DNA from 4 places in the Amycolatopsis thailandensis genome. Region 2 is predicted to be linked to each of the others. Evidence: riboswitches for the same ligand, from Rfam matches in the RefSeq annotation. Region 2 holds a riboswitch; each other region holds the start of a gene.
What was found. Region 2 has a riboswitch for cobalamin ahead of ACFWMR_RS23270 (prenyltransferase/squalene oxidase repeat-containing protein). Riboswitches for the same ligand answer to the same signal wherever they lie in the genome.

Region 1: another riboswitch for cobalamin. It lies ahead of ACFWMR_RS07140 (ABC transporter substrate-binding protein); the one in region 2 lies ahead of ACFWMR_RS23270 (prenyltransferase/squalene oxidase repeat-containing protein).
Region 3: another riboswitch for cobalamin. It lies ahead of ACFWMR_RS09185 (CoA-acylating methylmalonate-semialdehyde dehydrogenase); the one in region 2 lies ahead of ACFWMR_RS23270 (prenyltransferase/squalene oxidase repeat-containing protein).
Region 4: another riboswitch for cobalamin. It lies ahead of metE (5-methyltetrahydropteroyltriglutamate--homocysteine S-methyltransferase); the one in region 2 lies ahead of ACFWMR_RS23270 (prenyltransferase/squalene oxidase repeat-containing protein).

The regions. Positions count from the first base shown of each region.
Region 1 is NZ_JBHXJK010000012.1:25,542-33,288, reverse strand. It holds gene ACFWMR_RS07160 (GbsR/MarR family transcriptional regulator) at 1-106, opposite strand, end outside; gene ACFWMR_RS07155 (alpha/beta fold hydrolase) at 103-918, opposite strand; gene ACFWMR_RS07150 (SRPBCC family protein) at 942-1,379, opposite strand; gene ACFWMR_RS07145 (class I SAM-dependent methyltransferase) at 1,421-2,164, opposite strand; cobalamin riboswitch at 2,185-2,341, shown strand; gene ACFWMR_RS07140 (ABC transporter substrate-binding protein) at 2,422-3,930, shown strand; gene ACFWMR_RS07135 (ABC transporter permease) at 3,932-4,873, shown strand; gene ACFWMR_RS07130 (ABC transporter permease) at 4,867-5,652, shown strand; gene ACFWMR_RS07125 (ABC transporter ATP-binding protein) at 5,649-7,031, shown strand; gene ACFWMR_RS07120 (TetR/AcrR family transcriptional regulator) at 7,057-7,698, shown strand; gene ACFWMR_RS07115 (nitroreductase family deazaflavin-dependent oxidoreductase) at 7,701-7,747, shown strand, end outside.
Region 2 is NZ_JBHXJK010000058.1:32,406-40,152, forward strand. It holds gene fahA (fumarylacetoacetase) at 1-114, shown strand, start outside; gene ACFWMR_RS23265 (QsdR family transcriptional regulator) at 184-780, shown strand; gene ACFWMR_RS23270 (prenyltransferase/squalene oxidase repeat-containing protein) at 837-1,844, opposite strand; cobalamin riboswitch at 1,877-2,003, opposite strand; cobalamin riboswitch at 2,114-2,228, shown strand; gene ACFWMR_RS23275 (hypothetical protein) at 2,310-5,045, shown strand; gene ACFWMR_RS23280 (flagellar hook-length control protein FliK) at 5,042-5,620, shown strand; gene ACFWMR_RS23285 (ABC transporter substrate-binding protein) at 5,617-6,549, shown strand; gene ACFWMR_RS23290 (energy-coupling factor transporter transmembrane component T) at 6,549-7,661, shown strand; gene ACFWMR_RS23295 (ABC transporter ATP-binding protein) at 7,658-7,747, shown strand, end outside.
Region 3 is NZ_JBHXJK010000016.1:85,498-93,244, reverse strand. It holds gene ACFWMR_RS09205 (bifunctional 2-methylcitrate synthase/citrate synthase) at 1-852, opposite strand, end outside; gene prpB (methylisocitrate lyase) at 862-1,755, opposite strand; gene ACFWMR_RS09195 (MmgE/PrpD family protein) at 1,755-3,236, opposite strand; gene ACFWMR_RS09190 (short-chain fatty acyl-CoA regulator family protein) at 3,372-4,772, shown strand; cobalamin riboswitch at 4,798-4,983, shown strand; gene ACFWMR_RS09185 (CoA-acylating methylmalonate-semialdehyde dehydrogenase) at 5,141-6,640, shown strand; gene ACFWMR_RS09180 (acyl-CoA dehydrogenase family protein) at 6,648-7,747, shown strand, end outside.
Region 4 is NZ_JBHXJK010000026.1:41,698-49,444, forward strand. It holds gene metE (5-methyltetrahydropteroyltriglutamate--homocysteine S-methyltransferase) at 1-1,880, opposite strand, end outside; cobalamin riboswitch at 1,982-2,202, opposite strand; gene ACFWMR_RS13160 (TetR/AcrR family transcriptional regulator) at 2,246-2,809, opposite strand; gene ACFWMR_RS13165 (ketopantoate reductase family protein) at 2,900-3,862, shown strand; gene ACFWMR_RS13170 (ribonucleotide-diphosphate reductase subunit beta) at 3,923-5,011, opposite strand; gene ACFWMR_RS13175 (ribonucleoside-diphosphate reductase subunit alpha) at 5,078-7,747, opposite strand, start outside.

The sequences.
Region 1 (7,747 bases), on a different contig from region 2:
GCAGGAGCCGTCCGTAGACGCGGCCGGTCGCGCGCGGAAGGTTCCACGACGCGAGAAAGTCTCCCATGGTCGTGGCGAACACATCGTGGTCCTCGGCGGGGGTCATGCCCTGGGCTCCACGTCCCAGCCGTCGATGATGTCCACGATGGTCTTCGTGGCCATCTCCGCCGCGTCCAAGGTGACCACGTGGCCGGCGCCGGGGACGACGTGTTCGGGCACGCCCTCGGCCCGCGCCCAGCGAGGCATCGCGGACGCGATGTTGCCGGTCTTGTCGTCCTCACCCCGGACGAGGCCGAGCGGAACGGGCGTGCGGTACCCCGGCTCCGGGTCGACGAGGGATACGGTGGCTCGCCAGACGTCAAGGAAGACGCGTTTGGGCATCCGCGCGAAGGTCGCCTCGCACTCGGCGATTCCCTCCGGAGTCACCGCTGAGGCACGGGCCATGAGACCGGGAAGCCGCGAGGCGGGGATCAGCGCCAGCGACGGTGCGGCGAACTTCAGCAGAAGCCGTTCCGCGGCCGTGAGGGGCCCCGCGTTCCACGTCGAGTCCACGACGATGAGGCCGCCCGCGCGTTCTGGGGAACGGCGGACCAGCGCCTGGGCGAGATTGCCGCCGAGGGAGTGCCCGATCAGGATCGGGCTGTCGAGACCGAGGTGGTCGAGGAGAGCCGTCAGGTCGTCGAGCGCGATCGCCGCGGTGAAGCCGGAACCCGGCGCGAGGCCCGACTCGCCATGGCCGCGCTGGTCCCAGGTGATCACCCGATGGCCGCGTTCGTGCAGAGCCTCGGCCTGGGCATCGAACATCCGATGGTCCATGCCCGCGCCGTGCGTGAAGACGACAGGACGCCGATCGCCCGCGAGGTCGCCGTACCGCAGTTCCTGGGCGCCCCGGCGGAGCACCCCGGTCATATTCACCATTTTCTAAATATAGCGCACACCGCTCAGTGCCCGGCCCAGCCGCCTTGTTCCTCGGCGGCTTCGACGTCGGAGTCCGCGACCGCGGTGTGCGCCAGCGCGGCGACGGTCTCCTCGAGCCCGCGTTGCACTTCCTCCTCGCCCGCCTCACGGACACTGCTCAAGGTCACGGTCAACCGGGACTCGTTGGCACCGGCGTCTTCGATCGACAACCGGCCGTGGTAGTCGTGCGGGCCTTGGGAACCCCAGCTCAAGGAGCGACTTTCCTCATCGACCTTCAGCCACGCTTCGGCTTCGACGTGCTCACCATCCACGTCGGCCTCGACGTGCACGGCGTCGCCGCCTTCCGGCTCGGCCTGGCTCAGCTGCGGGAAGAAGTGGGGAAGGTTCCGCGGTTCACGCAGGTAGGCGAACAGATCGGAGGCGGGCAGATCGATCGTGGCGGTGTGGCGGAATTCGGTCATGATCACGCATACCCTGTCCTCGCGCCATGGAAACCACCAGGTCAGCGAAGTGCTGTGAGGACGTAGTCGTCCCCGTACTGCCACACTGGCGCCACCTCCGCGAAGCCCGCCTCCCTGAGCAGTCTGGTGTGCTCCTGCGGGCTGAGCCTGTTGCCGTAGCCGGTCGAGATGCCGCTCAGCTCGTCGGCCGTGAACTCCGCCCGCAGCGCGGGATCGGCCGCGATCGCGGCCCACCAGCTCTTCCAGTCCTCGTTCGACCCGACCCCGGCCCGGACGGCACGACGGTTCTTGACGGCTTCGGCGAGGTCGCGGATGCCCGGTTGCTCGTCGTAGAAGTGGTCACCGTTGACGAGCGCCCCGCCTGCCCGGAGCACGTCCGCGAGGTCACGGTAGACGCCGGCGAGCCGATCCGGTTTCAGCCAGTGCAAGGCGGTCGTCGACACCGCGGCGTCGATCGCCCGCCACGTCAGCCAGCCGTCTTCGGCGAGATCCGCCTGGATGTACTCGATATCCGCGTCGTCAGGGCGGCTCGCCCGGGCGAGTGCGAGCAGGAACGGGTCGTTGTCGACGCCGACGACCCGCGCGTGCGGCAGGCGCCGGGCGAGCCGGGTGGTCAGCGAGCCCGGGCCGCAACCGAGGTCGAGCACCAGCGGCTCGGCGACATCGCGGCAGACGTGTTCGACGACGTCGATCAGGACGTCGAACCGTTCTTCGCGGTCGGCGACATAGCGTTCCTGCTGGAGGTCCCACCGTCGCACCCAGCCTGCCGCGAGCTTTTCGTCCACCGCGCTCCCCTTCGTGATCTTGATCCTGTGTAGCACAGGGCGCCCATGGGTTACCGTGTGCGCCACAACGTAAGAAGGTGCCCGTCGGGGGAAGCCGGTGTGAATCCGGCGCTGACCCGCAACCGTGAACGGCCGTACGCCGTGAGCCGGACTGCCCGCCGGGTACTGCCAGCCCCAACTGTCGTGGAGTGCGGAGCGGGGTCCCGTTTCAGCGCGTCCGCGCGCCCGGGACAGTGCTCGATGTCCCGGAGGTAACTGTGACGCGTCATCCGCTCGGCCGTCGGCGTTTGCTCGCCCTCGCCGCCCTCGCGCCTCTGGCCGCCTGCGGGGGCGCGCCCACGGACACGGGCCGGTTGCGGGTCGCGTTCGCGGCGGGCGGTTCGAAGGAAACACTGGACCCCTCACAGGTTTCGCTCTTCGTCGACCAGGCGCGGGCCAAGGCGCTCTTCGACACGCTGGTCGCCTACAACGCCGACACCTCGTTGCGGCCGCGGCTGGCCGAATCCTGGGAGAGCGACGATTCCGGGACGCGCTGGCGGATCCGGCTGCGACAGGCGGCCTTCCACGACGGACGCCCGGTCACCGCGGACGACGTTCTGTACAGCTTCCGGCGGATCGCCGACCCCGCACTGGCCTCCTCGTCCCGCCAGTACTTCGCGAAGGTGGACTTCGGCCGCAGCAAGGCCGCCTCCCCCCGTGAACTGGAGCTGGTGCTGAGCGCGCCCGACTTCGAATTCCCGTCGGGCTGGGGCGCGCCGGGAGCGGAGATCGTCCCCGCCGGGACGACGGCGTTCGGCGCGCCGGTCGGCTCCGGTCCGTTCCGCTTCGTCTCGTTCACTCCCGGCGGCACGACTGTGTTCCGCGGGAACGAGTCCCATTGGGACGGTGCGCCGAGCGTCGGCGAGCTCGAATTCGTCCCGGTCAACGACGAAACGGCCCGGGTCAACGCCCTGCTCTCCGGACAGGTCGACTACGCCCACGACCTCGCGGCCGGTACCGCGGCCAGGCTGGGCGGCGACGGACGTGTCTCGCTGCTCGAAGCCCGGGGGACGACGATGCAGGGTTTGATCCTTCGCCTGACCCAGCCGCCGTTCGCCGATCCTCGGCTCGTGCGCGCCGTCCTGTCCGGAGTGGACCGCGAAGCCTTGAACCGGGTCGCATTGGCCGGACGCGGCGAGATCGGCAACGACCTGTTCGGCAAGGGACTTCGCGGCTACGCCACCGGCATTCCCCAACGCTCCCGGGACGTGGACCTGGCCCGCTCGCTGGTCCGGGAAGCGGGCGCCGAGGGACTCGCTTTCGCCATCGAAACCAGCGACGTCGATCCCGGTTTCCCCACCGCGGCGACGCTGATTTCCCAGCAGCTGAACGAAATCGGGCTGAAGGCCACGCCGAACACGCGGGCGGCGAGCACCTACTTCGGCGAAACGAAGACCAAGGGGGTCGCCGCGCTCACCCGCACCGCCACCCTGCCGGTGGCGACGTTCCTCAACCAGCGCTTCCGCACCGGCGGTTCGAACAACGTCAACGGGTTCGCCTCGCCGGAGTTCGACACGCTCATGGACCGTGCCGCCGCCACCTCGGACGAGGGTGCCCGGCTGGCCCTGTTCGCGGACGCCCAGCGGATCGTGCACGAGTCCGGCGGCCTGCTCGCCTGGGGCTTCAGCACCTGGACGATCGCGACGTCGAAACGGGTGTCCGGGGTGGTCACCGCGCCGCCGAACACCTTCGACTGGGCGAGGTTCGACCGCGCCCGCCTGTCCTGACGTGCCGGGGTACGCCCTGCGCCGGCTCGGGTTCGCCGTGCTCCAGGCGTTGTTCGTGCTGGTCGCCACGTTCGCCGTGACCGCGCTGCTGCCCGGCGACGCGGCTTCGGTCGTACTCGGCGAGCAAGCCACCGACGAGCAGGTGGCGACGGTGCGCCACCAACTCGGCCTCGATCAGCCTCTCCTCGACCGGTTCGGGCACTGGCTTTCGGGCTTGGCCACCGGTGACCTCGGCCGCTCGCTCGTCACCGGCGCTCCGGTGACGGACGAGATCGCCCGCCGGTTCACCGCCACCGCCGTGCTCGCCGGGGTGACGGTGCTCGTGCTCGTTCCGCTCGCGCTGGGCGTCGGGGTGGCGTGCGGTGTCCGCGAAGGCTCCCGGACCGACCGGATACTCACGGCCGTCACGTTGTTCCTGCATTCGATCCCCGAGTTCGTCCTCGGTCTGCTGCTGGTCGCGGGATTCGCCGTCTACACCGGACTGTTGCCCGCCACCGCGGCCGGGACGGACTTGACCGAGCGTCCCGAAGTGCTCGTGCTGCCGGTGATCGTGCTCGTCGGCCGTCAGCTGAGCGACGTCGCCAGGCAGATCCGGGTCGGCGTCGCGGAACAGACCCGCGGGCAGGTGGCGGACCATCTGCGCCTGCTCGGCCTGCGCGAACGCACCGTCGTGCTGAAGCACCTCCTGCCCGCCGCCGCGGCGCCCGCCGTGCAGCAGCTCGCCCGCGCTGTCGAGGGGCTGCTGACCGGCACGGTGATCGTCGAATCCCTGTTCGCGATCACCGGGATGGGCACGGGTTTCGTCGAGGCCGTGCAGAACCGGGACATCCCGCAGGTGCAGGGATACGTGCTCGTGTTCGCCGGTGTCGTCGTGCTCGGGAACCTGGTCGCCGACCTGGTCGCGCACCGGCTGACGCCGCGCCGGGAGCTGGTCACGTGGTGAGCCGGACGCTCGGCTGGATCCTGCTCGCCGTCCCGGTGCTGTTCGCGGTGGCCGGACCGCTGATCGCGGGTCCGCCGGTGTCCGTCGGGGCGCCGTGGCAGCCACCGGACTCCGCCCACCCCCTCGGTACCGACGTCCTCGGCCGTGACGCGCTCACGGTGATCCTCACCGGCGGCTTTCCCGTGATCGGCATGACGGTCGCCGCGCTCGGGCTCGCCTACCTGATCGGCGTACCGCTCGGTCTCTTCGCGGCCGGTCGCGGCCGGTGGGCCGACGAAGCCGTGATGCGATCGCTCGATCTCGTGCTGGCGTTCCCGTCGCTGCTGGTGCTCATGGTGCTCGCCGCGACCGGGCATCGCGGGCCCGGTGTGCTGATTCCCGCCGTCGCCGCCCTCCAGCTGACGGCGATCACCCGCGTCGTGCGGGCCGCGGCGCTGGCTCCCGGCTGCCGCGCCGCCGTGGAAGCCCTTACCCTGCAAGGACAACCGTGGTGGCGCATCCAGCTCGGGTACGTCGCCCGGTACGTCACCGGCCCGGTCGCCACCGACGCCGGGACCCGGCTCGGTGTGGTGCTCTATCTGCTGGCGTCGGCGAACTTCCTCGGTCTCGGCCTGCCCTCGGACTCCCCGGACTGGGCCGTGGTCATCGAACGCAACAGTGAGGCCCTCTACACCGCTCCCGCCGTCGTACTGGTGCCCGCCGCGCTGCTGATGGCGTTGTGCGTCGGCACCAACCTCGTCACCGACCGGTTGCTCGCCGCCCGGCGGGTGATCCTGTGACGGTCTTGGAGATCAGCGGCCTGTCGGCCCGTGCCGGGGACACCGCTCTGCTCGACGACGTTTCGCTGGCGCTCGAACCCGGCAGGGTGCTGGTCGTGCTCGGCGCGTCCGGCACCGGGAAGACCACCCTGGGTCTGGCCGCGACCGGGCGGGCGCGGCCCGGCATCGAACTGTCCGGCTCGATCCGGCTGGCGGGTTCCGCGCTGTTGGGCCGCACCGGCGCGGAACTCCGGCGGATCCGGGCCGGGGTCGTCGGTCATCTGCCGCAACAGCCTTCGGCGGTACTGGACCCGGTCCGCCGCTGCGGGCCGGTGCTGGCCGAACTCGCCGCGATCCGTCACCGCGGCCGGACGGCGCGGCTGGCGGCGGCTCGCACCGCGCTGGCGGAAGCGGGACTCGACCCGGACCTGTGGCGCCGGTTCCCGCATCAGCTCTCGGGCGGGCAGCAGCAGCGCATGGCGCTGGCGACCACGCTGGTGACCCGGCCGGAGGTCCTCGTCCTCGACGAACCCACGAGTGGTCTCGACCCGGCGAGCGGAGCGGCGCTCGCCGCCCGCCTCACCGAGCTTTCCCTTGCCGGGACGGCGTTGCTGATCCTGACCCACGATCTGACGCTGGCTCGCGCGTTGCCCGGCGACGTCGCCGAACTCCGGGACCGCCGGCTGGTTCCGTGCGAAATCGAGTCCGGCCAAGATATTCCTGACAAGTCTCCGTCGCCTTCACCGGCGTCACCGGTGCTCGTCGTTCGCGGGCTCACGGTGCGCGCCGGGCGGACGGCGCTCATCGAGGACCTCGACCTGGAACTGGCCGCGGGCAGCCTCACCGCGCTCACCGGCGTCTCCGGAGCGGGCAAGACGACACTCGCCCGCGCGCTCGCCGGACTGACCCCGCCGAGCGCGGGCACCATCGAAGTCGACGGAGTCCGCCTCCACCGGCAAGCCCGCCGTCGCGGGCACGCGCAGTTGCGGGCCGTCCAATACGTCCACCAGGACAGCCGCGCCTCTTTCGACGAGTTCCGCGGGGTGCTCGACCAGGTAGCCGACACCGCCTGTCTCCTTCGTGGCGCAAGCCGTTCCGCCGCCCGGCTCGAAGCGTCGGAAGTCCTGCGCGCTCTAGGTGTCAACCAGGCCGGCCATCGCCCGGGACAGCTCTCCGGCGGGCAGCTGCAACGCTGCGCCGTGGCCCGCGCTCTCCTGGCCCATCCGAGAGTGCTGATCTGCGACGAAGTGACGTCGGCTCTCGACGCGGCCAACCGCGCACGGCTTCGGGAAGTCCTCACGGCCGCGACGAAACGGCATGGCACCGCGCTGCTGATGATCAGTCACGACGACGCCTTCGCCGCGGATCGCACCCTCACCCTCGAAGGCTCTATCAAGTGATTGAAACGAGTGATAGCCTGCCGTCGTGACCAGCACCGAGCAGCGGCTGATCGCCGCCGCCGAACGCCTTTTCGCCGAACAGGGCGTCGGTGCGGTTTCCCTGCGCACCGTGATGCAGGCGGCGGAAACGAACGTGGCGGCGATCCACTACCACTTCGGTTCCAAGGAAGGATTGCTCGACGCGATCCTGCTCAGCCGCCTCGACCAGGTGACCGGCGAACGGAACGCGGCGCTGGCCGAACTGGCCGAGGGCGAGGTCACCGCGCGCGAACTGGCCGTCGCGTTCGTGCGGCCCGTGGTCGCGGTGCTCGGCTCCGGCGGCGAGCATTGGATCCGCCTCGTCGGCCGGCTTCTCACCACCGACGAGAAGGGGCTGAGTACTTTTTCCGACTCGTTCCTCCAGCGCAACGCGAGGTTCGTCGAACTGCTGGAGCGCGAGTCCCCCGGCACGCCCCGGAGAACGCTCGATTTCCGGCTGACCCAGGCCATGCAGTTGACACTGAACGTCCTGGGCGACATCGAGCGTGTCCGACGGCTCGTCGCTCCGGACGCCGAACCCCGCGCCTGGCCGCTCGACGAGGTCGTCGCCGATCTCGTCGACGTCGTGACGGCCGTCCTCGCCGGACCTTCCGGCGAGCGCCAGATCCCGCCCAGCTTCAGGAGTTGACGATGGGACGTTTCAGCCTGCCCGAGGAGACCCCCAAGGGCCTGGACTC
Region 2 (7,747 bases):
CGCACCTTCCTGCTGGACGGCGACGAGGTCGTCATCACCGGGACCGCGCCCGGCGCGAACGGCGCGCGGATCGGGTTCGGTGAGGTGCGGGGCCGCGTGCTGCCCGCCGGCTGAAGTACGTGAAGGGCCCCTTGCTCACGCCAGGCGCGAGCGAGGGGCCACGTTCTCGTACGATCTGCGGTCGTGAACCCCTCTGCCGAGGACATAATCCGCAGCGCGGCGCGGTGGATCGAGCGCGGTGTCCGCGTCGACACCTCCGCCTTCGCGCAGGACCTGGGCATCTCCCGCAGTACGTTGTTCCGCCGCGCCGGGAACCGGGAAGACCTGCTGGGCGACGCTCTCCACTACCTGTCCGAACGCACCTTGGCGGCCGCGACGCGCACCTGGCAGCGCGAACAAGGCGACGTGGTGCGCAACGCGGCAGGCGAGCTGCGCTGTCTCGCGATCATGCGCGAGTACCGATCCGTGCTCGCGGCGAGCGCCGGGTTCCGCCGTTTCCTCGACGACGAGCCGGTCTTGGCGATCCGCCTGCTCACCGATCCGCACGGCCGCGTCCAGCCGAGGGTGATCGCGGCGCACGTCGACCTGCTGCGCCGCGACGTCGACGACGGCGGTTTCGTCCCCTCGGTCGGCCTGGACAGCCTCTGTTACGCGATCGTCCGGCTGGGGGAGGCGTTCCTGTACTCGGACGTGCTCGCCTCCCGGGCACCCGATCTGGACGCGGCGTCGACTCTGCTCGGCGCGCTCGTGGAAGGACGCGAGCCGCTCCGCGCCGGCTGACTGCCGGTACGGGTGGTTTCCGTCGGTGGCAAGCGGAAACCACCCGAAGGCTCACATCACGGGCAGGCGAGCACCGGGGCCTGCGGACGGCCACCGCCCTGCAGGTCGCTCAGCGGAACCCTGGCCAGGCCGAGGATCGCCTGCGCGGTCGCGCGCGGGGCGGTCGCCGGGTTCAGCCCGGTGGCGTCGTAGGCGATCGCGCCGCGGTCCGCCTCGGCGCCGGTGCAGCCGGTCTGCAGCGACCGCAGGAACTCCCGCGCCTTGACCGCGGCGGCGGGACGGTGCCCGGCCAGCGCTTCGGCGGCGAGGCCGGTGCTGTTGGAGTTCGGCGCGTTCGCGCCGACGCCGAAGCCGCCGTTCGCGTGCTGCTTGGTGACCAGCCAGGACGTGCCTTCGCGGGCGTTCACCGCGTCACCGGTGGCGCGCAAGGCCTGCACGACCATCGCGGTCGCGTCGACGTCGCTGGTGCAGGTGGCTTCGCCGAAGTTCAGCGGGAATCCGCCGTCCGCGCACTGGGCGCCCGCCAGGAACGTCACGGCCGACGCGGGCGCGCCCGCCGGAGTGCGGTCCAGCGCCAGCAGCGCGAGCGACTGCGAGAAGGCGTTGGAGTAGTCGCCGTATTCGGAGCGGTCGGAGAACCGGCCGGACGGCGTGAGCAGCGAGAGCAGGCCCGTCTTCAGGTCGACGCCGCCGAACGACGCCGGGTTCTTGCCCCGGATCTGCGCGGCGAGCAGGAGTTTGGCGTGCGCGCCCGCGTAGGCCTCGGTGCCGCTGCCGACGTAGCCGGTGGTGATCTCCGGCTTCGCCAGCCAGGTGATCGCTTTGCCCGCGTTCGTGTCGGACACACCGGCGGCGGCGAACGCGAAGATCGCGTCGATCGTCAAGCCCTGGTCGGGGAACTTCTGGCCGCCGAAATCGGCCTCGAACCTTTCCCCGTCGGTCATCTGCCTGGCGAGCCAGCCCGCGGCGGCGTCCGCCTTGTTCGGGGTGGCGGCGTTCGCCGCCGGAGCGGCGACCAGCCCGATGCCGCACAGCATGGCGACAGCGAAGACCAAACGTCTCATGAGAACCCTTTCCCGCATTTCCTCGACAGGAGTCGGTGACACCGCGCGACGTGGGTGACCGGGCTCGCCTGGAGGGCATACCGTTGCGGGACAGCGCCGGACTCTCACCGGACTTCCCCCACGACCGCGCTGAATCGGACGACCCGAAGAGTGTCATGCCGGTCAAGCGCGGGGGTACCGCCGGGCGCGAGTAACGCTGTGATCCTGGCAACCGACCTGCTCAGCGGTGCCTGCCGGAGGTAATCGGGTGTTAACCTCGGCGGGCTCGACAACCCAATACCGCCGCCCGTGACGGGGAAGCCGGTCGAAATCCGGCGCTGTCGCGCAACCGTGGGCCCTTCACCAGGGCGAGCCGGGGTACCGCACGGGCGGATGAACCAACCAGAAGTCCGAACCACTGTCGCGATAAACAGGGGTGACTGCGGCGTCCCGCGCCTGTCCTCCGCCATGCCGCAAGGAGGAGTCATGCGCCGCGGGTCCCTGGCCGCCCTGGCCTTCGCCGTCAGCGTCGGCGTGGTCGCCGCGCTGCTCACCGGAACGGCGACAGCAGCGAACGATCCTGACGCGGCGAAGTCGAACTCCCGCTGGCTCGCGACGAAGCTGCAGCCGGACGGCACGCTCGAGAACCCCAACGGCGGCTCACTGCCGGACCACGGCTTGATGCTCGACGTCCTGTTCTCGATGTACGCGTCGGGCGATGCCGCGAAGGCCGAGCCGATCGTCAAGTTCCTCGACGACCAGGGCCACGCCACCGACTACTTCACCTGGGACGGATTCATCCCCGGCGCCGGGTTCGACAACGTCATCGTCGGTGGAGCCACGGCCAAGACCCTCGTCGCCGCTGAGGTCTCCGGCCGGAATCCGCGGAACTTCGACGGCTACGACCTGGTCGCCGAGACCCAGAACGCGATCATGCGCGGCGGGCCCGACAAGGGCCGGGTCAGCGACTACACGAAGAAGCCCGACGTCACCGGCGACGTGATCAACAACGCCAACATGTTCGGCCAGGCGCTCGGCGTGATCGGGCTCGCCGCGGCGGGCGAGAACGACCAGCTCGCCATCGACAAGCTGCTGACCCAGCAGTGTTCCGAGGGCTACTTCCGCGTCATGTTCGCCTACATCCCGACGAAGGAGACCGGCGACCACGTCACCCCGGACGGGCACAAGGTCTCGACCTGCGACGAGGGCAAACCGCTCGACCTCTCGCCGACCGACGGCGACGCCACCGGCATCGCGCTTTCGGCGATGCTGGCCGCCAAGAAGGCGGGCGCGGCCGGGCTCGACACCCCGATCGCCAAGGCCGTCGCGTGGCTCAAAGCGAACCAGGCCGCCGGCGGCGGCTGGGGCGGTGGCGTCGGCACCGAAGCGCCGAACACCAACAGCACCGGCCTGATCCTTCAGGGACTGGCCGAGGCGGGTGGCGCGGACGCGGCGGTGGACAAGGGCGTGCGGTACCTCAAGTCCGCGCAAGCGAACGCCGCGGCCGACTCCGGCAACAGGCTCGCGGGAGACCTCGGCGCGATCGCCTACAACCCCGCTTCCTACGAGGCCGCGCGCGCCTCGGGGATCAGCGGCCTCGACACCTGGATCCGCGCGAGCGCCCAGGCTTCGCTCGGGTTGTCGCAGGTCGGCTTCTCCTCGCTCACGAAGGGCGGTGGGCAGCCGCCGACCAGCAGCGTCTCGGAAACGCCGACCACGCCCACGACGACGTCGTCCTCCGGGACGGGGTCGCCCACGAGCACGCCGACCTCGACCACGAGCGAACCGGCGCCGAGCACCACCACGACAACGACCACCACGACCACCACGACGACGACCACCACCACCACCACCACGACCTCGGTCACGCCGACGCCGGGCACGTCCTCGTCCCCGTCGGCCAGTCCGCCCGCGCCGAGCACGGTCACCGTCACGAGCACTCCGCCCGCGGCCAAACCCGCCCCGCAGGCCCCCGCGCCGAAGACGACGGCACCGAAACCCCAGAAGAAGACCGTCACGCCGAGGGCGTCGACCGGCGCCCGCGTCCCGCCACCGACCGCGATCTCCACGCCGGTCGCGATCGCGGGCACGGCCCCCGCGACGTCCCGGCTCGGCGCGTACCTGACGAACCGGCTCGTCGGCGGCGACCACGTCGAGGTCACCGAGGACGGCAAGACCTACGTCGACTACGACGCCACCGCCGATCTGGTGCTCGCCTTGCGGGCACTGGACGAGCAGCCGGACACGGTCGACCGCGCGTCGAAGTTCCTGCTCACGCCGGAAGCCGTGCAGGCCTACGCCCACGGCGCGCCGTACGAGCAGAGCGGCGCCTCCTACGCCGAACCGCTCGCGAAGCTCGTGCTCGTCGCCGAGTTCGCCAAGGCGGACGCCGGGCAGTTGCGCGCCGATCTGGTGAAGCTGCGGGGCGCGGACGGCAAGTTCACCGACGTCGGCTCCTTCGCCGATGCCGACGAGACGGTCGAGCGGCACGCGTGGGCGGTGCTCGCGACCGCCGCCGACCCCGGCCCCGCGGTCGAACTGCTCCTCTCGCGCCAGTGCGCCGACGGAACCTTCCCGAAGCACCTCGACACCGCGGAGTGCGGCTCCGGTGACCTGGGCGCGACGGCCGCCGCGGTCACCGCGCTGGCGGCACGCCCGCACACCGACGCCGCGCCGTCGACCAAACGCCCCGACGGCTGGACCGAGCGGCGCGTGTCGGCGTTCGTCTCCGCGGTGGGCGCGCTCGGCGTCCGGCCGACCGGCGAGGGCATGGTGACCGGCGAGGCGGGCGAGCCGGATGTCGTGCTCAGCGCCGCCGTCGCCGCCGCGCGGCAGACCGCCGGCCTCGACGCGAGCGGAACCGCGCGGTCGCTGGGCAAACTGGTCCAGGCCGACGGCGGTTTCGCCAAGGGTTCCGTCGCGGCGAGCGACGGGAAGACCGACTTCCCGACGAGCCTGGCCGCCGCGCAAGGGGTCGCGGGCCGGTCTTGGCTCACCGCCGCGGATTCGCCGCTGTCGCCCGCGATCCGGCTGCCGCTCACGGAGGCGAACTCCGCCGACGCCGTCTCCGGGACACAGCTGCAAGCGGCCGCCGCCCAGACCACCCAGCCCGCGTGGCTGATCTGGGGATTCGTCGGTCTGGCCACGATCCTCCTGGCCGCCGCGATCGTCCTTCTGTTCCTGCTTCGCCGGTTCATCAAGACAAAGGGGGCTACACCATGAGAAAACTGCTCACCGTCACGACCGTCCTCATCGGACTGATCGGGCTTTCCGCCGCACCCGCGAACGCGGTCGATCCCACCAAGGGCTACGACGGGATCTGCACCGGCTCCGACGCGCTCACCGGTACGACCGTCGTCGTCGACTTCCAGGAGCTGGACGGCAACGGCGGGACAGCCGCGCCGACGATCACCCGCTGCTCGCCCAACGCGAGCCCGGGCACCGCCCGCTCGGGTATCAAGGCGTTGCAGGACGCGGGGATCGCGGTCGCCGGAACCGCCCGCTGGGGCCTTGGTTTCGTCTGCCGCCTGGAAGGCCGCCCGGCCGCGACGGAGACCATCCCGCTGTCGAGCAACCCGAGCTACAAGGAGCCGTGCGTCAACACGCCGCCCGCCGGCGCGTACTGGGGTTACTGGCACGCCGACGGTTCCGGGACCACCTGGACCTACAGCAACTACGGCGCGCTCAACCGCAACGTCGTCCCCGGCGGTTTCGAAGGCTGGTCGTTCTCGCTGAACAAGTCGGCGACGACCAATCCGGTTCCCGGTGTCACGCCGAGGAACCCGGCCATCCCGTGAAAAGGGTCCTCGGACTGGTGGCGGCGATCTTCCTGATCGCCGCCACGGCGCCGTCCGCGCACGCGGTCGACCAGGGCAAGGGGTATCCCGGGTTCTGCAAGGACGCCACCGGGGTCACCGTCGTCGTCGACTTCCAGAAACTCGGCGGCACGACCATCGTGCGCTGTAATCCCCAGACCACCCGCGGTACCGGCCTGGACGCGCTGAAGGGCGCCGGTTTCCAGATCGCCGGGGTGCAGCGCTGGGGCGAGTCGTTCATCTGCCGGGTCGAGAACCGCCCGTCGGCGACCGAGAACATCCCGATCGCCGGCCGCGAGAAGTACCGCGAGCTGTGTGTCGACACGCCCCCGGCGCAGGCCTACTGGTCCTATTGGCACGCCTCGAACAACTGCGCGTGGGACTACAGCCAGTGGGGCGTCAAGAACCGCGACTTCATCCCCGGCGGGTTCGAGGGCTGGTCGTTCTCCCTGAACGCGACCGCCCAGAGCAACCCGGTGCCGCGGGTCTCCGCGGTGCGGCCGGGCACCGAGAACGTCCCGTGCGTACCGCGTGAGGAAGCCAAGCCCGTCACCAACGATCCCGGTGAACAGCAACAGCGACCGCAGGCGGGGACCGGGCAGCAGCCCGGCGGCGCTCCTCAGGCCACAGAGGAGGCCGCCCCCGGCGAAGCGCCGGTCGCGGGCCCGAGTTCCGGAGCGCTGCCGCCGCCCAAGCCGCGTCCGAGCGCGTCGGCGAGGCCGAAAGCGCAGGACCCGTCGATGAACGTCGCGTTCACCGGCGGCGAGAACGCCGAGGACGTCAACGCGGTGATCGAGCGCGAGTCCGGAGCCAGTGACTGGGCGCCCTGGGCTGCCGGTGGCGCGGTGCTGGCGTTGTGCGTGGCAGGATTCCTGATGGCACGCAGACGCAAACGCGCACAAGGAGCTTGATGACGTCCTACTTCCTGCCGCGCGACCTGCATCCGGCCGCCTGGTGGGTGTGGGCGCTGGGGCTCGCCGTCGCGGCGACCCGCACGACGAACCCGTGGCTGCTGCTGACCATCGTGGCTGTCGCGGGTTACGTCGTCGTGGCCCGGCGATCCGAGGCGCCGTGGGCGCTGGCGTTCCGGCTCTACCTTTACCTCGGCGCGTTCATCGTCGCGATCCGCGTGTTCTTCCGCGTCGTGTTCGGCGGTGCCGAGGGTTCGACGATCATCCTGCGGCTGCCCGAGATCCCGCTGCCGGAATGGGCGGCGGGCATCCGGCTCTTCGGCGACGTGTCCGCGGAATCGTTGCTGGGCGGGCTCTACGACGGGATGCGGCTGGCGACGATGGTGATCTGCCTCGGCGCGGCCAACGCGCTGGCGAACCCGAAACGGCTGCTCAAGGCGATGCCGCCGGCGTTGTACGAAGTGGGCACCGCGGTGATCGTCGCGCTGTCGGTGTTCCCTCAGCTGGCCGAAAGCGTGCTGCGGGTCCGGCGGGCCCGCAAACTGCGCGGCGGATCGGGAAAGAAGAAGGTGAAAGCCCTCCACACCGTCCTCATCCCGGTGCTGGAGGACGCGCTTTCCCGTTCGCTGCAACTCGCCGCGTCCATGGACTCGCGGGGTTACGGCCGCGCGGGGTTGGTCGAGGCGCGTGCGCGGCTGATCACGGGAACGCTGATGATCGTCGGCCTGATCGGCGTCTGTGTCGGCGTTTACGCCACTTTGGACGGTTCGACGCCCCGATACCTGGCCGCACCGGTGCTTTCGGTGGGGCTCGTGGTCGGGCTGGTCGGGTTCTGGTCGGCGGGCAAACGGGTCCAGCGCACCCGCTACCGGCCCGACCGCTGGCAGCTGCCGGAGATCGTCGTCGCCGTGAGCGGGATCGCCGTCGCGGCCATCCTGTTCACGACGTCGGAAGTGAACCCGATGAACATGAACCCGTCGCTGATCGACCTGTCCTGGCCGTCGCTTTCGTGGGCGCCGTTGCTCGGGGTGCTGGTCGGCGTCCTGCCCGCCTTCCTGACCCCGATCCCCGAACCTCCTTACGCCGCACTCGAAGAAGAAGTCAACGCATGATCGAACTCGACCACGTTTCCTTCACCTACCACGGCCGGTCCGAGCCCGTTCTGTCCGACGTGACGCTGTCCATCGGTGAGGGCGAA
Region 3 (7,747 bases), on a different contig from region 2:
GTCGCGTAGTTCCGCGATCTCTTGCAGGGCACGGCGCATGGTCGGGACACGGGAGTCGCCCTTCTTGTAGACGCGGTGCCCGAAGCCCATGATCTTGCGTTTCCCTGACAGCGCCGCGGTGAGCCAGGCTTCGGCGTTGTCCGCGGTGCCGATCTCCTGGAACGTCGCCATGACGGCTTCGTTGGCCCCGCCGTGCAGTGGCCCCTTGAGCGCGCCGATGGCCGCGGTGACGGCGCTGTAGAGATCCGACAGTGTGGAGGTGACGACTCGCGAGGTGAACGTCGAGGCGTTGAAGCTGTGCTCGGCGTAGAGGACCAGCGAAGTTTCGAAGGCCCGGACGATCACGGGTTCGGGGACCTCGCCGAGGGTCATGTACAGGAAGTTCTCCGCGTAGCCGAGGTCGTCGCGCGGGGCGAGCGGGAGCAGGCCATGCCTGCGCCGCTGGGTCAGCGCGACGACGGCGGGAAGCGCGGCGAACAGCCGGAGTGCCTTGGCACGGTTGGCTTCCGGGCCGTTGTCGTCCTCGTGCGGGTCGTGCGCGCCCAGGACGCTCACCGCGGTGCGCAGGGTGTCCATCGGATGCGCGGTCTCCGGCAACGACAGCAGGGTCAGCACAAGGTCGCGCGGCAGGGCGCGGTGCGCCCGCTCGGCCTCGTTCTGGGCCGCCAGCTGGGACGGCGTCGGCAGTTCGCCGTACCAGAGCAGGTACGCGACCTCTTCGAAGCGGCACTTCCCGGCCAGCTCCTGGACGGGGTAGCCGCGGTAGGTCAAGGAGTTGGTGTCGGGATTGACCATCGACACCCCCGTGGTGTCGACGACGACCCCGGCGAGTCCTTTGTGGATGCTGGTCATGGTTTCCCCTCAGATGCGGAAGGTGAAGACGTTCTCGTCGAACGTGCTGTAGGACTCGTAGTCGAGTAGGTCGTAGAGGTCGCGCCGATGCTGCATGCTGTCGAGCAGGCCCGTTTGCGTGCCGTGTTCGGCGATCGCGTTCAGCCCGGTTTCCGCGGCGTGCATGGCCAGGCGCAACAGGGTGACCGGGTAGATGACGACGTTCACCCCGAGGGACTCCAGCGTCTTCACGTCCAGCAGCTCGCTCTTCCCGAACTCGGTCATGTTGGCCAGGATCGGGACGTCGACGGCGGCGCGCAGCCGTTCGAAGTCGGCGGGATCCCGCATCGCCTCGGGGAAGATGAGGTCGGCACCCGCGCCGGCGTAGGCCTTGGCACGTTCTACGGCGTCGTCGATGCCGTGGACGGCGGCCGCGTCGGTGCGGGCGGCGATGACGAAGTCCGGATCGCGGCGGGCTGCGACGGCGGCGGTGATCCGCCGGACCGCGACGTCGCGGTCGACGACGTCCTTGCCGTCGAGATGCCCGCATCGCTTGGGATTCACCTGGTCCTCCAGGTGCATTCCGGCGACACCGGCGTCCTCCAGTACCTGCACGGTGCGGGCGGCGTTCATCGGCTCGCCGAACCCGGTGTCGGCGTCGACCAGCGCGGGCAGCGCGGTGACCCGGGCGATTTGCTGGGATCGTCCGGCGACCTCGGTGAGCGTGGTCAGTCCGATGTCGGGCAGTCCGAGGTCCGCCGAAAGGACGGCGCCGGAGATGTAGACACCCTCGAAGCCACGGCGCTCGATCAGTTTGGCGCTCAATGGATTGAAGGCGCCGGGAAACCGTTGAAGCATCCCGGAATTCAGTCCGGCGCGGAAGGCGCTCCGCTTCTGCGCGGCGGAGGGAGCGGCGTGCAGCATCAGAAGATCCCCTTGCTCTTCGGCGCGGCGTCGAGTCCGGCCGGGAGCGCGATCCCGGCGACCTCGGCCGCGTCCAGTTCCGCGAGCCGGGTGACCGTGTCGAGGAACCGGTCTTGGTCGGCGGTGGCGATCACCCCGTCGGCGAGCGTACGGAACTTGGCGATGTACTGCTCGCGGGCGAACGGTCGCGCCCCGGCCGGGTGAGCGTCCGCGACGGCGATCTCGTCGGACAGTACGGTGCCGTCGGCCAGCGTGATCTCGACTCGGCCGCCGAATGCCGGCTCGGGCGCGTGATAGCGGCGAGTCCACTCGGGATCCTCGACGGTGGCGACCTTCCGCCAGAGCCCGACCGTGTCCGGCCGGGTCGCGCGTGCCCTGTCGTAGGACCGTTCGTGGTGCCAGGCGCCGTCTTGCAGGGCGACCGCGAAGATGTACGGGATCGAGTGGTCGAGCGTTTCCCGGCTGGCCCGCGGATCGTACTTCTGCGGATCTCCGGAACCGGAGCCGATCACGTGATGCGTGTGATGACTGGTGTGGATGAGGATCCGCTCGATCTCGCCGGAATCGCCGATCCTCGGGCCGAGCCGTCGTGCGAGGTCGATCAGCGCCTGGCTCTGGTACTCGGCCGAGTGTTCCTTGGTGTAAGTGTCCAGAATGGACTGCTTCGGCTCGCCGGGTGCCGGCAGCGGCACCGTGTACTCGGCGCCGGGCCCGCTCAGCAGCCACGCGATGAAACCGTCCTCACCTTCGTAGATCGGGCTCGGCGCGCCTTCACCACGCATCACCCTGTCGACGGCCTCGATCGCGGCCTTGCCCGCGAACGCCGGGGCGTACGCCTTCCAGGAAGAGATCTCGCCCTTCCGGGACTGGCGGGTCGTCGTCGTGGTGTGCAGTGCCTGCCCGATGGCCTGGTGGACGGTTTCCGTGTCGAGGCCCAGGAGCGCGCCGAGACCGCCCGCGACCGACGGGCCGAGGTGGGCGATGTGGTCGATCTTGTGCTCGTGCAGGCAGATCCCGCGGACGAGGTTCACCTGGAGCTCGTACCCGGCGACGATCCCGCGCAGCAGGTCCGCGCCGGTGCGCCCGGTGTGCTGGGCGACCGCGAGGATCGGCGGGATGTTGTCGCCGGGATGCGAATAGTCAGCGGCGAGGAAGGTGTCGTGATAGTCCAGTTCCCGCACCGCGACTCCATTGGCCCAGGCCGCCCATTCCGGTGAATACCGTCCTTCGACGCCGAAGACCGCCGCTCCCGGCTTACCGGCATGGGCCAGCGCCTGGTCGCGGGCGGAGCCGACCGGACGCCGGGTCAGCGACGCGGCGGCCACGGCGGCGTTGTCGATCACACGGTTGATCACCATGTCGGCGACCTCGGAGGTGACCGGAACGTCGTCGGTGGCGACGGCGGCGAGCTTCCACGCGAGCTGGCCCTCGCGGGAAAGCGACTCGGCGGAGCGGTGGGTGCGGACGGTGTGGTCGATCATGGTTCCCCTCGGTTGTGAACCTCGTGGCGCTCTGCCTCTGAGCGTGGCAGCTTCAGGAAGTCCTTGCCACCACTCGACCCTGTGAAGCTTTGTGAACGTTCGCGCCCTCCTTGTCAATGTTGTTACAGTCCGCTTGTGGAGAAGATGTACGCGGGCGCTCGCCTGCGCCAGCTGCGCGAAGACCGGTCCATGACCCAATCCGAGCTGGCCAGACTGCTGGAGATCTCGCCGAGCTATGTCAACCAGCTCGAACACAACGGCCGGCCGCTCACCCTGCCGGTGCTGCTCAAGCTCACCGAGACCTTCGGCGTCGACACGGAGTTCTTCGCCGCCCGCGACACCGCACGGCTGATCGCCGACGTACGCGAAGTGTTCGACGACAACACCGTCAGCGGTGCGATCTCCGCCGGCGAGGTCGACGCGCTGACCACCACGCTGCCCGAGGTGGCGCGGACTCTCGTCGCGCTGCATCGCCGTTACCGGGAGGCGGTGGAGAACGTCGCCACCCTGGTGACCGAGCAAGGACTGGACCGCTCGACGGCGCAGCAGCCGCACGAGGAGATCCGCGACTGGTTCTACCTGCGCCGCAACCATGTCGCCGAACTCGACGCCCCAGCCGAGAAGCTCGCCGCGGAACTGCGGCTCCACCCGGGCGAGGTCCGAAGTGGACTGGCGACCGGCCTGCTGGAGCGCCACGGCGTCAAGGTCACCGCCGAATCCCTCGGCCCCGACCAGCACCACTTCGACCCACGCCGCAAAACCCTGCGGCTCTCCCCCGCGCTGCGCCCCGGCCAGGCCGCGTTCCGGCTCGCGTCGGAACTGGCGCTGTTGGAAGCGGGCGAGGTGATCGACCGGCTCGTCGAAGACGGGAAGTTCAGCGGCGACACCGCGAGGCGGCTCGCGCGGATCGGCCTGGCCAACTACTTCGCGGGCGCTGTCGTGCTGCCGTACCGCGTGTTCCTCGGCGCGGCGGAGCGGTATCGCTACGACATCACCCGGCTGTCCGACCACTTCGGCGTCGGTTTCGAGACGGTCTGCCATCGGCTGTCCACTTTGCAGCGTCCGGGAACACGCGGCGTGCCGTTCTCGTTCGTCCGGGTCGATCGTGCGGGCAACATCTCGAAACGCCAGTCCGCCACCGGTTTCCACTTCTCCCGTGTCGGCGGCTCGTGTCCACTGTGGATCGTCTACGAGGCTTTCGGGTCACCGGGCCGGATCCTCACCCAGATCGCCGAACTCCCGGACGGCAAAAAGTACTTCTGGCTCGCCCGCACCGTCTCCCGCGCCGCGGGCGGGCACGGTGACCCCGGCAAGACGTTCGCGATCGGGCTCGGATGCGAACTCCGGCACGCCAAGCGGCTCGTCTACTCCGACGGCCTCGCGCTCGGCACCGGCGCGGCCGTCACCCCGATCGGGATGGGCTGCAAGGTCTGCGAGCGGCCCGCCTGCCCACAGCGCGCCTTCCCGGCGATCGGGAAGCCGATGCGGGTCGACGAGCATTCGTCCAGTCTGCTGCCGTATCCACCGCTCGGCTGAGGCCTACGCCACAACCTCGACATAGTCGGACTTCCTACTTTATGGTGTCCACAGGTCTGCGGTGCAGGGAAGCCGGTGAGAATCCGGCGCGGTCCCGCCACTGTGACCGGGGAGCGGCGCTCCCGCAGAGAAGGCCACTGGCGCGAGCCGGGAAGGCCGGAGCCGCCGCGGATCCGGGAGCCAGGATACCGGCCGCAGATGTCCGTGTTCGTCCACGAGGATGGAGCTGAACGCATGCGGATTCTTCCTGCCTGCGCGAAAGTCGCCGACCCGCCACCACCCCGGCGGTAAGTCGTCGTACTCCCCTGCCCGGCCGCCGATCGCGGTCCCGGGCGGCTCCGTCCTGCGCACTTTCGGAAAGGGCATCCATGAGCACCGAACTCAGTCACTTCGTCGGCGGCAAGCCGGTACCGGGCACGTCCGGCCGGTTCGCCGACGTCTTCGACCCCAGCACCGGCGCCGTCCAGGCCCGGGTCCCGCTCGCCTCGGCCGCCGAGGTCTCCGATGTGGTCTCCGACGCGGCGCAGGCCCAGCTCGACTGGGCCCGCTGGAACCCGCAGAAGCGGGCCCGGGTGCTGATGAAATTCGTCGACCTCGTCCGCGCCGAAGAGGACTCCCTCGCCCGGTTGCTCGCCTCCGAGCACGGCAAGACCGTCCCCGACGCGCGCGGTGACATCCAGCGTGGTCTCGAAGTGGTCGAGTTCGCCATCGGCATCCCGCACCTGCTCAAAGGCGAATACAGCGACAGCGCGGGCACCGGCATCGACGTCTACTCGATGCGGCAGCCGCTCGGCGTGGTCGCCGGGATCACTCCGTTCAACTTCCCCGCGATGATCCCGCTGTGGAAGGCCGCCCCGGCGATCGCCTGCGGGAACGCCTTCGTGCTCAAGCCGTCCGAACGCGATCCGTCGGTCCCGCTGCGGCTGGCCGAGCTCTTCCTCGAAGCCGGTCTGCCGCCGGGTGTGTTCAACGTGGTCAACGGCGACAAGGAGGCCGTCGACGCGCTGCTGACCGATCCCCGCGTCGAAGCCGTCGGCTTCGTCGGCTCGTCGTCGATCGCCGAGTACATCTACACGACCGCCGCCGCGCACGGGAAACGCGCGCAGTGCTTCGGCGGCGCCAAGAACCACCTGATCGTGATGCCGGACGCCGACCTCGACCAGGTCGTCGACGCGCTGATCGGCGCCGGTTACGGCTCCGCCGGCGAACGCTGCATGGCGATCTCTGTCGCCGTCCCGGTCGGCGAGGCCACCGCCGACGCGCTGGCCGCCCGGCTGACCGAGCGGGTCAAGACATTGAAGGTCGGCGCCTCGCTCGACGAGACGGCCGACTTCGGGCCGCTGGTGACCGCCGAGGCCGTCCAGCGTGTCCGCGACTACATCGACGTCGGCGTCGCCGAAGGGGCGAAACTGCTCGTCGACGGCCGCGGGACCACTGTGGACGGTCACGAGAACGGCTTCTTCCTCGGCGGCTGCCTGTTCGACCACGTCACCGCTGACATGCGGATCTACCGCGAGGAGATCTTCGGTCCGGTCCTGTCGATCGTCCGCGCCGCCGACTACGAAGAGGCACTCCGGCTGCCCAGCGAGCACGAGTACGGCAACGGCGTCGCGATCTTCACCCGTGACGGTGACACCGCCCGCGACTTCACCTCGCGCGTGAACACCGGCATGGTCGGGGTCAACGTGCCTATCCCGGTGCCGATCGCCTACCACACCTTCGGCGGCTGGAAGCGCTCCGGCTTCGGCGATCTCAACCAGCACGGACCGGACTCGATCCGCTTCTACACCAAGACCAAGACAGTCACTTCGCGCTGGCCTTCCGGCACCAAGGAAGGCGCCAGCTTCGTCATCCCGACGATGAGCTGAGGCCACGATGAGACTGACCGACGAACAGCGCGCCCTGCGCGAGACCGCGGCGGAGTTCGCCGCGGAACACCTCGCCCCGCACGCGATCGAATGGGACCAGGCCAAGCATTTCCCGGTCGACGTCCTGCGCAAGGCCGCCCAGCTGGGCATGGGCGGCGTCTACCTGCCCGAAGAGCTCGGAGGCTCCGCTCTCGGACGGCTCGACGGCGTCCTCGTCTTCGAGGCACTCGCCACCGGCTGCCCGTCGCTGGCCGCGTACATCTCCATTCACAACATGGTCGCGACCATGATCGACAAGTTCGGTGACGACTCCCAGCGCCACCGATACCTGCCTCGCCTGTCCACTATGGACGCCCTCGGCAGCTACTGCCTGACCGAACCGGACGCGGGTTCCGACGCGGCCGCGCTCTCCACTCGTGCCCGCCGCGACGGCGACGAATACGTGCTCGACGGGGTCAAGCAGTTCATCTCCGGCGCGGGCACGTCGGACGTCCACGTCGTGCTCGCCCGCACCGGCGGCCCCGGCGCGCGCGGGATCTCGGCGTTCATCGTCGAACGGGACACGCCCGGCGTTTCCTTCGGTCCCAACGAAATCAAGATGGGCTGGAACGCCCAGCCCACCCGGCAGGTGATCTTCGAAGGCGCCCGAGTCCCGGCTTCCGCGCTCCTCGGTGGAGAGGGCTCCGGCTTCCGGGTCGCGATGTCCGCGTTGGACGGCGGCAGGCTCAACATCTCGGCCTGTTCCCTCGGCGGCGCCGAGGCCGCGCTCGGGATGGCCGTCCGGCATCTGTCGGAGCGTTCGGCGTTCGGCGAGAAGCTGTCCGAGAAGCAGGCGTTGCAGTTCCGGCTGGCCGACATGCGCACCGATCTCGAGGCCGCCCGCACCCTGCTCTGGCGGGCCGCGGACGCCCTCGACCACGGCGAGGACACCGCGACCCAGCTTTCGGCGATGGCCAAACGCTTCTGCACCGACACCGGGTTCGAAGTGGCCAACCAGGCGCTGCAACTGCACGGCGGTTACGGCTATCTCGCCGAGTACGGGCTGGAGAAGATCGTCCGCGACCTGCGGGTGCATCAGATCCTCGAAGGGACCAATGAAATCATGCG
Region 4 (7,747 bases), on a different contig from region 2:
AACGACGAAACCGCCCAGGCGAAGTACGCCTCGTGCGCCGCGGCACGCAGGGGGAGCAGTTCCCGCAGCGCCGGTTCATCGACCTGGATGACGCGGATGCCCGCCGCTTGCAGGTCGTGCACCTCGTCGCGGATGGCCAGCGCCACCTGGCGGGCGGTCTCGCCCAGTGGCTGGTCGTCGCGGACGAACGACCACGCCAGGATCGTCACCGGCCCGGTCAGCATCCCCTTGACGGGCTTCGAGGTCAGGCTCTGCGCGTAGCGGGCCCACTCGACGGTCATCGGCTCCGGACGGGAGACGTCGCCGTACAGGATCGGTGGCCGCACACACCGCGAACCGTAGGACTGCACCCAGCCGAAGTCGGTGGCCGCGAACCCGGCGAGCCGCTCGGCGAAGTACTGCACCATGTCGTTGCGCTCGGGTTCGCCGTGCACCAGCACGTCCAGGCCCAGGTCCTCCTGTAGCCGGATGACGTGCTCGATCTCCGCCTTCATCGCGGCCTCGTAGCCCGCGTCGTCCAGCGAACCCGCCTTGTGCGCGGCCCGGGCCTTGCGGACCTCGGTGGTCTGCGGGAACGAGCCGATCGTCGTGCTCGGCAACGGCGGCAGCTCCAGCGCGGCCTGCTGTGCCGCCGCGCGCTGAGCGTAGGGGGAGCGGACGGTGTCGTCCGGCCGCAGCGCCTCCAGCCGGGCACGCACGCCCGCGTCGGTCAGGTCGGCCGCGGTGGCGCGGTCCGCGACCACGGCACGGGCGGCTTCGAGATCGACGCCGTCCTCTTTCAACGCGCGGCCGAGCAGGACGACCTCGTCGACCTTCTGCTTGGCGAAGGCGAGCCAGCCCTTCAGGCGCGGGTGGAGTCCGTCCTCCCTTTCGACGTCGTAAGGCACGTGCAGCAGGGAGCACGACGTCGAGACGCTGACCGACTTCGCGGTGCCGAGCAGCGTCGCCGCCCGGCTGAGCGCGCGGGCCGGGTCGGTGCGCCAGACGTTGCGCCCGTCCACGACCCCGGCCAGGACCTCCTTGTCGCGCAAGGCGGGTTCGGCCGCGACGGCGTCCACAAAGGACTCGTCGGTGACCAGGTCGACAGCGACCGCGTCGATCGGGGAGCGGGCCAGCACGCCGAGACCGCGGCCGAGGCCGCCGAAGTACCCGGCGACCAGGATCTTCGGCCGCGCGGTCGCTTTCGCGAGCCGGTGATAGGCGCGGATGAGGGCGTTGAGTTCCTGCTCGGTGCGATCTCCCGCGAACGCGGGCTCGTCGAACTGGACCCACTCGACGCCTTCGTCATGCAGGCGCCGCAGCAGCTCGACGTAGTCGTCGAGGAGGTTGTCGAGCAGGTCCAGCGGGCGGAAGCCCTCCGGGGCGCTCTCGGCCGCCTTCGCGAGCAGCAGGAACGTCACCGGGCCCACCAGCACCGGCCGCGTCTCGACGCCGATCGCGCGGGCCTCGCGGTACTCGTCCAGCGGCTTCGCGCCGGTGAGCGAGAACGTCGTGTCCGGGCCGAGTTCGGGGACGATGTAGTGGTAGTTCGTGTCGAACCACTTCGTCATCTCCATCGCCGGCGCGTCCTGAACCCCGCGGGCGGCGGCGAAGTAGGTGTCGAGTGGCGAAAGACCGAGCGTCGTGAAGCGTTCCGGCAGCGCCCCGAACAGCTCGGCGGTGTCGAGCACCTGGTCGTAGTGGGAGAACGTGTTGGACGGGACGGAATCCAGCCCCGCGTCCTTGAGTTCCCGCCAGGTGCGGGTGCGCAGCGCGCGGCCGGTGTCCAGCAGTTCGGCCTCGTCGATCTTGCCCGCCCAATAGCGTTCGAGTGAACGCTTGAGTTCCCGGTCCGGTCCGATCCGGGGGTAGCCCAGCACTGTCGTGCCGATTTCGGTCACAGCTCTCTCCTCGCGAGCTTGTCGTCGGAGCCCGGAGCGCGCGCAGGAGTGACCGCCGTTCGGTCGTGCCCATCCCACGAGGCCCGGACTCACGCACGCCGTCGGCGCGCGTACCACGGGCAGGTCTTCGGACTCGTGGGCGACGTACTCGCTCCTACCGGCCGTCGCTTCCCGGGTGCCATACCCAGTGCTTTACCGTGTCTCGCACGGTGACGGCTTTCGTTCCCACATACCGCTGCGGGGCAGTCCCGGATTCTCACCGGGTTCCCTGTTACCTCGACCGGCCTGGAGGGCCGGGCGAACCAGTAGCACTCCGGAGCGTACTCAGGCCCGCTACGGGGTCGCTGGAATGTGAGAAAAGTCTGTCACCGGCGCAGCCCGTCCAGCACGAGGGTGATGACGCCGTCGGCCTCGGCCCGCCACTCGGGGCGGTCATGGGCCGCACCGATCCCGTGCAGCGCCATCATCACGGCACCGGCGTCCACGTCGTCGCGAACGGCGCCGTCCCGCACCGCGTCGGCCACGAGGGCGGTGACCGCCTCCTCCAGCGCCCGGCTGCCCTCGGCGAGGGCGCCCGAACGGTCGGCCATGAGGGTGGCCAGCGTCCTGGCCAGGCCGGCATGGGCGCCTAGGTGGTCGACCATGTCGCGAAGGAAGGTCGCCAAGGCTTCCGCCGGGGGAAGGGTGGCCTGGAGCTGTCGGGCGCGGTCGCACAGCGCGGCGACTTCCCCGTGGTAGACCGCCTCGGCCAGCGCCTCCCTGGTGGGGAAGTGGCGATAGAGCGTGCCCGTGCCCACGCCTGCCAGGCAGGCGAAGTCGTCGAAGCGCAGATCGAAGAAGCATCCGGCCTGGAAGATCTCCCGGGCCTTCGCGAGGAGGGCCTCGCGCTTGCGCCGGGCGTCGGCCCGCAGCGGCTTGTCGGCGGTCATGCGCTCCCTCGCGTTGACAAGTGGAGAGCATCTCCATATTTTCGAAAGTGGAGATAATCTCCAAATCGATCGTACCCCGTGAGGTCCAGCTTGAAGATCCTGATGTTCGGCCGAGGCGTGATCGCCACCATCTACGGCTGGGCCCTGCGGAAGGCGGGACATGACGTCGAGTTCTACGTCCGGCCGGGCCGCGCGGCGACGTACGGGGACTCGGTGGACCTCGACCTGTTCGACACGCGGCGCCGGATATGGGGGCAGCGTGTCGTCGAGAAGTGGCCGGTGCGCCTCCGCGAAACGCTGGAGCCGGACCACGACTTCGACCTGATCGTGCTCAGCGTTTCGCACCACCGCCTGCCGGAGGCGACGGCTTTCCTGGCCCCGCGTGTCGGCCGGGCCACGGTGCTGGTCTTCGGCAACGTCTGGACCGAGCCGGCGGCCGCGATCGGCCCGCTCCCTCTCGACCGCATCGCCTGGGGCTTTCCCCAGGCCGGTGGCGGTTTCGACGCGGACGGCGTGCTCCGCGGGATGCTGATGCCGTCGGTCGTCTTCGGCACCCTCGACCGGCCCCCGACCGATCGGGAGCGAGCCGTGCGCCAGGCGTTTCGCGAGGCCGGGCTCCGGATCAAGGAGCGCCCCGACTTCCGCGGCTGGCTGTGGGTCCATTTCGCGTCGGACGCGGGCCTGCTCTCGCAAGGCCTGCGGCTGGGTTCCCTGTCCCGGCTGGCCGGGTCGAGGAGCGACTTGCGCGAGGGGTTGCTGAACGGCCGTGAACTACTGCCGCTTCTCGAGGCGCGCGGACTCGACCTGCGACGTCATCGGGTCGGTTTGCTGCCGTTCCGGGCGCCCACCTGGCTGACGGCCCCCGTTCTCGCCTGGCTGACCGCTCATGTCGCGCCGGCGCGCGTGAGCATCACGGCGCACTCCGATCCCGACGCCGAGGAGCCGCGTGAAGTCTGCCGGGACACCTTGGCAGAAGCGCGCCGATTGGGCGTCCCGGTGCCGCGGTTGGAAGCGGCGGAACCGCACTTCGCCCGAGGCCCCGCAAGTACATGAAGGCCCCCTTCCTGTACCTAGGCGCAAGGAAGGGGGCCTTCATGTACTACGGACGGACGGTCAGTCCCAGTCGAGGGCGCCACCGGACTGGTACTCGATGACGCGGGTCTCGAAGAAGTTCTTCTCCTTCTTCAGGTCCATCGCCTCCGACATCCACGGGAACGGGTTCTCCGTCTCGCCGAAGATCGGCTGGAGACCGATCTGCTGGGCGCGGCGGTCGGTGATGAAGTGCATGTACTGCTCGATCAGCTCGGCCGAGAGGCCCAGCATGCCGCGCGGCATGGTGTCGCGGGCGTAGGCGACCTCGAGCTCGCAGGCCTCGGTCAGCATGCCGCGGATCTCCGCCTGGAACTCGTCGGTCCACAGGTGCGGGTTCTCGATCTTGATCTGGTTGATGCAGTCGATGCCGAAGTTCAGGTGGATCGACTCGTCGCGCAGGATGTACTGGTACTGCTCGGCGATGCCGATCATCTTGTTCCGGCGGCCGAGCGACAGGATCTGCGCGAAACCGGTGTAGAACCACATGCCCTCGAAGATCACGTAGAACGCGACCAGGTCACGCAGGAAGTTCTGGTCGGCCTCGGGGGTGCCGGTCTCGAAGTCCGGGTTCTCCAGGTTCTGCGTGTACTTGAGCGCCCACGCGTCCTTCTCCGAGATGGAGGGGACTTCGCGGTACATGTTGAACAGCTCGCCCTCGACCAGGCCGAGGCTCTCGCAGATGTACTGGAAGGTGTGCGTGTGCACGGCCTCCTCGAACGCCTGGCGCAGCAGGTACTGGCGGCATTCGGGGTTGGTGATCTGGCGGTACACCGCGAGCACGATGTTGTTGGCCACCAGCGACTCCGCGGTGGCGAAGAAGCCCAGGTTGCGCTTGAGCATGGTGCGCTCGTCCTCGGTGAGGCCGTCGGGCGACTTCCACAGCGCGATGTCGGCCTGCATGGCGACCTCGGTCGGCATCCAGTGGTTGTTGCAGCCGGCGAGGTACTTCTCCCACGCCCAGGTGTACTTCATCGGCAGCAGCTGGTTGACGTCGGCGCGGGCGTTGATCATCCGCTTGTCGTCGACGTTGATGCGGGCGGCGCCGACTTCGATCTCACCGAGACCGGTGGCGTCGGTGGAAGCGTCAAAGGTGGTCATAGAGCGGCTCACTTCACGAGTGGGGGGTCGTGAGTGGTAAGGACGGTTCTAACCGTCCTTACCACTCACGAGGATGTCTTACTGGCAGGCTTCGCAGTCCGGGTCGTCGATCCGGCAGGCGGCGCCGTCGGTGGCGACGAAGTCGACGTCCGAGACCTGCGGCATCTCCTTCGGCTCCGGCTTGGCGGCGGGAGCCGGGGCCGGGGCGGTCACCGGCACGGCCGGGACAGCGGCGGCCGGCGACGGCGAGACCGCGGCGGTGGCCGACGGAGCGGGCGAAGCGGCGGGAGCCGGGGCAGGAGCGGCAGGCTTGGATGTGGCGGGGGCCGGGGTGGCCGAGACCGCGTTCAGCTTGCCGTCGGTGCCGCGCAGGGTGCTCTTCTCCACGTGCGTCGCGGACCGCGCCCGCAGGTAGTACGTGGTCTTGAGGCCCTTGTGCCAGGCGTAGCGGTACAGCTCGTCGAGCTTGCGGCCGCTGGGTGCCGCGATGTACAGGTTCAGCGACTGCGCCTGGTCGATCCACTTCTGCCGACGCGAACCGGCGTCCACGAGCCACTTGGACTCGATCTCGAACGCGGTGGCGTACAGCGCCTTCAGGTCGTCCGGCACGCGGTCGATCTGGCCGAGGCTGCCGTCGAAGTACTTCAGGTCCGAAACCATGACCTCGTCCCACAGCCCGCGCTCCTTGAGCGAGCGGACCAGGTGCGGGTTCACCACGGTGAAGTCACCGGACATGTTCGACTTGACGAACAGGTTCTGGAACAGCGGCTCGATCGACTGCCCGACGCCCACGATGTTGGAGATCGTCGCGGTCGGCGCGATCGCCATCACGTTGGAGTTGCGCATACCGACGGTCTTGACCCGCTCGCGCAGCGGCGCCCAGTCCAAAGTGGACGAGGTGTCGACGTCGAGGGCGTCGCCCTGGCGGGCGTCGATCAGCAGCTGCATCGAGTCGATCGGCAGGATTCCCTTGCTCCACAAGGAACCCTCGAACGTCTGGTACTGGCCGCGCTCCTCGGCGAGGTCGGTCGAGGCCGAGATCGCGTAGTAGCTGATGTGCTCCATGCTGGTGTCCGCGAACTGGACGGCCTCTTCCGAGGACAGCGGGACACCGATCTCGAACAGCGCGTCCTGGAAGCCCATCAGGCCGAGCCCGATCGGGCGGTGCCGCAGGTTGGACCGGCGTGCTTCCGGGATGGTGTAGAAGTTGATGTCGATCACGTTGTCGAGCATGCGGACGGCGGTGCGCACGGTCTTCTCGAGGCGCTTCGCGTCGATGCCCTCGGGGGTGACGTGCTTGAGCAGGTTCACCGAGCCGAGGTTGCAGACCGCGACCTCGTCGGTGGTGGTGTTCAGGGTGATCTCGGTGCAGAGGTTGGACGAGTGCACGACACCCACGTGCTGCTGCGGCGAGCGCAGGTTGCACGGGTCCTTGAAGGTGATCCACGGGTGGCCGGTCTCGAACAGCATGGTCAGCATGCGGCGCCACAGGTCGACCGCGCGGATCTTGCGGAACACCTTCAGCTCACCGCGCTCGGCGGCGGCCTCGTACTCGCGGTAACGCTCGGCGAACGCGTTGCCGTAGAGGTCGTGCAGGTCCGGGGTCTCGTTCGGCGAGAACAGCGTCCACTGCGCGTCGGCCTCGACCCGGCGGAGGAACTCGTCCGGCACCCAGTTCGCGGTGTTCATGTCGTGCGTGCGACGACGGTCGTCACCGGTGTTCTTGCGCAGGTCGAGGAATTCCTCGATGTCCACGTGCCAGGTCTCGAGGTACGCGCAGGCCGCGCCCTTGCGCTTGCCGCCCTGGTTCACCGCGACCGCCGTGTCGTTGGCGATCTTGAGGAACGGCACGACACCCTGCGACTGGCCGTTGGTGCCCTTGATGTGCGCGCCGAGGCCGCGGACCGGGGTCCAGTCGTTGCCGAGGCCGCCCGAGTACTTCGCCAGCAGCGCGTTGTTCTTGTACGCCTGGAAGATCGAGTCGAGGTCGTCGTCCACAGTGGTCAGGAAGCAGGACGACAGCTGCGGGCGCGTGGTGCCCGAGTTGAACAGCGTCGGGGTGGACGCCATGAAGTGGAACGACGAGAGCAGCTCGTAGAACTCGATCGCGCGGGCTTCACGGTCGTCTTCGCGGATCGCGAGACCCATGGCGACGCGCATGAAGAACGCCTGCGGCAGTTCGAAGCGGACGCCGTTGTGGTGCTGGAAGTACCGGTCGTACAGGGTCTGCAGGCCGAGGAAGCCGAAGTCGAGGTCACGCTCGGCGTGGATCGCCGCGGTGATCTTGTCCAGGTCGAAGGTCTGCAGCTCGGCGTTGACCAGCTCCAGTTCGATGGCGCGCTTGAGGTAGTCCCGGAAGTACTGCGGGTACCGGGTGGTCATCTCGTCCTGGCTGGCCTGCTGCGGGACGCCCGCGAGGTAGCTGAGCGCCTCGCCGCGGAGCTTGTCCGCCAGCAGCCGGGCGCTGACGTAGGAGTAGTTCGGCTCCTGCTCGACGAGCACGCGCGCGGCCATGATCTGGGCGAGGGCGAGTTCGTCGGCGCTGATGCCGTCGTAGAGGTTGCGCTTGGCCTCGGCCAGCACCGGCTCGGCCGAGACGTCCTCGAGACCGGCGACGGCCTCGCCGACCACGTGCGAGACGCGGGCCCAGTCGAGCGGGCGGAGCGTGCCGTCGGCCGCCTTGACGCTGATCGCGACGTCGGACGACGCGGGCTTTTCGGCGTCGCGGGCCTTCGCGCGCTCATCGCG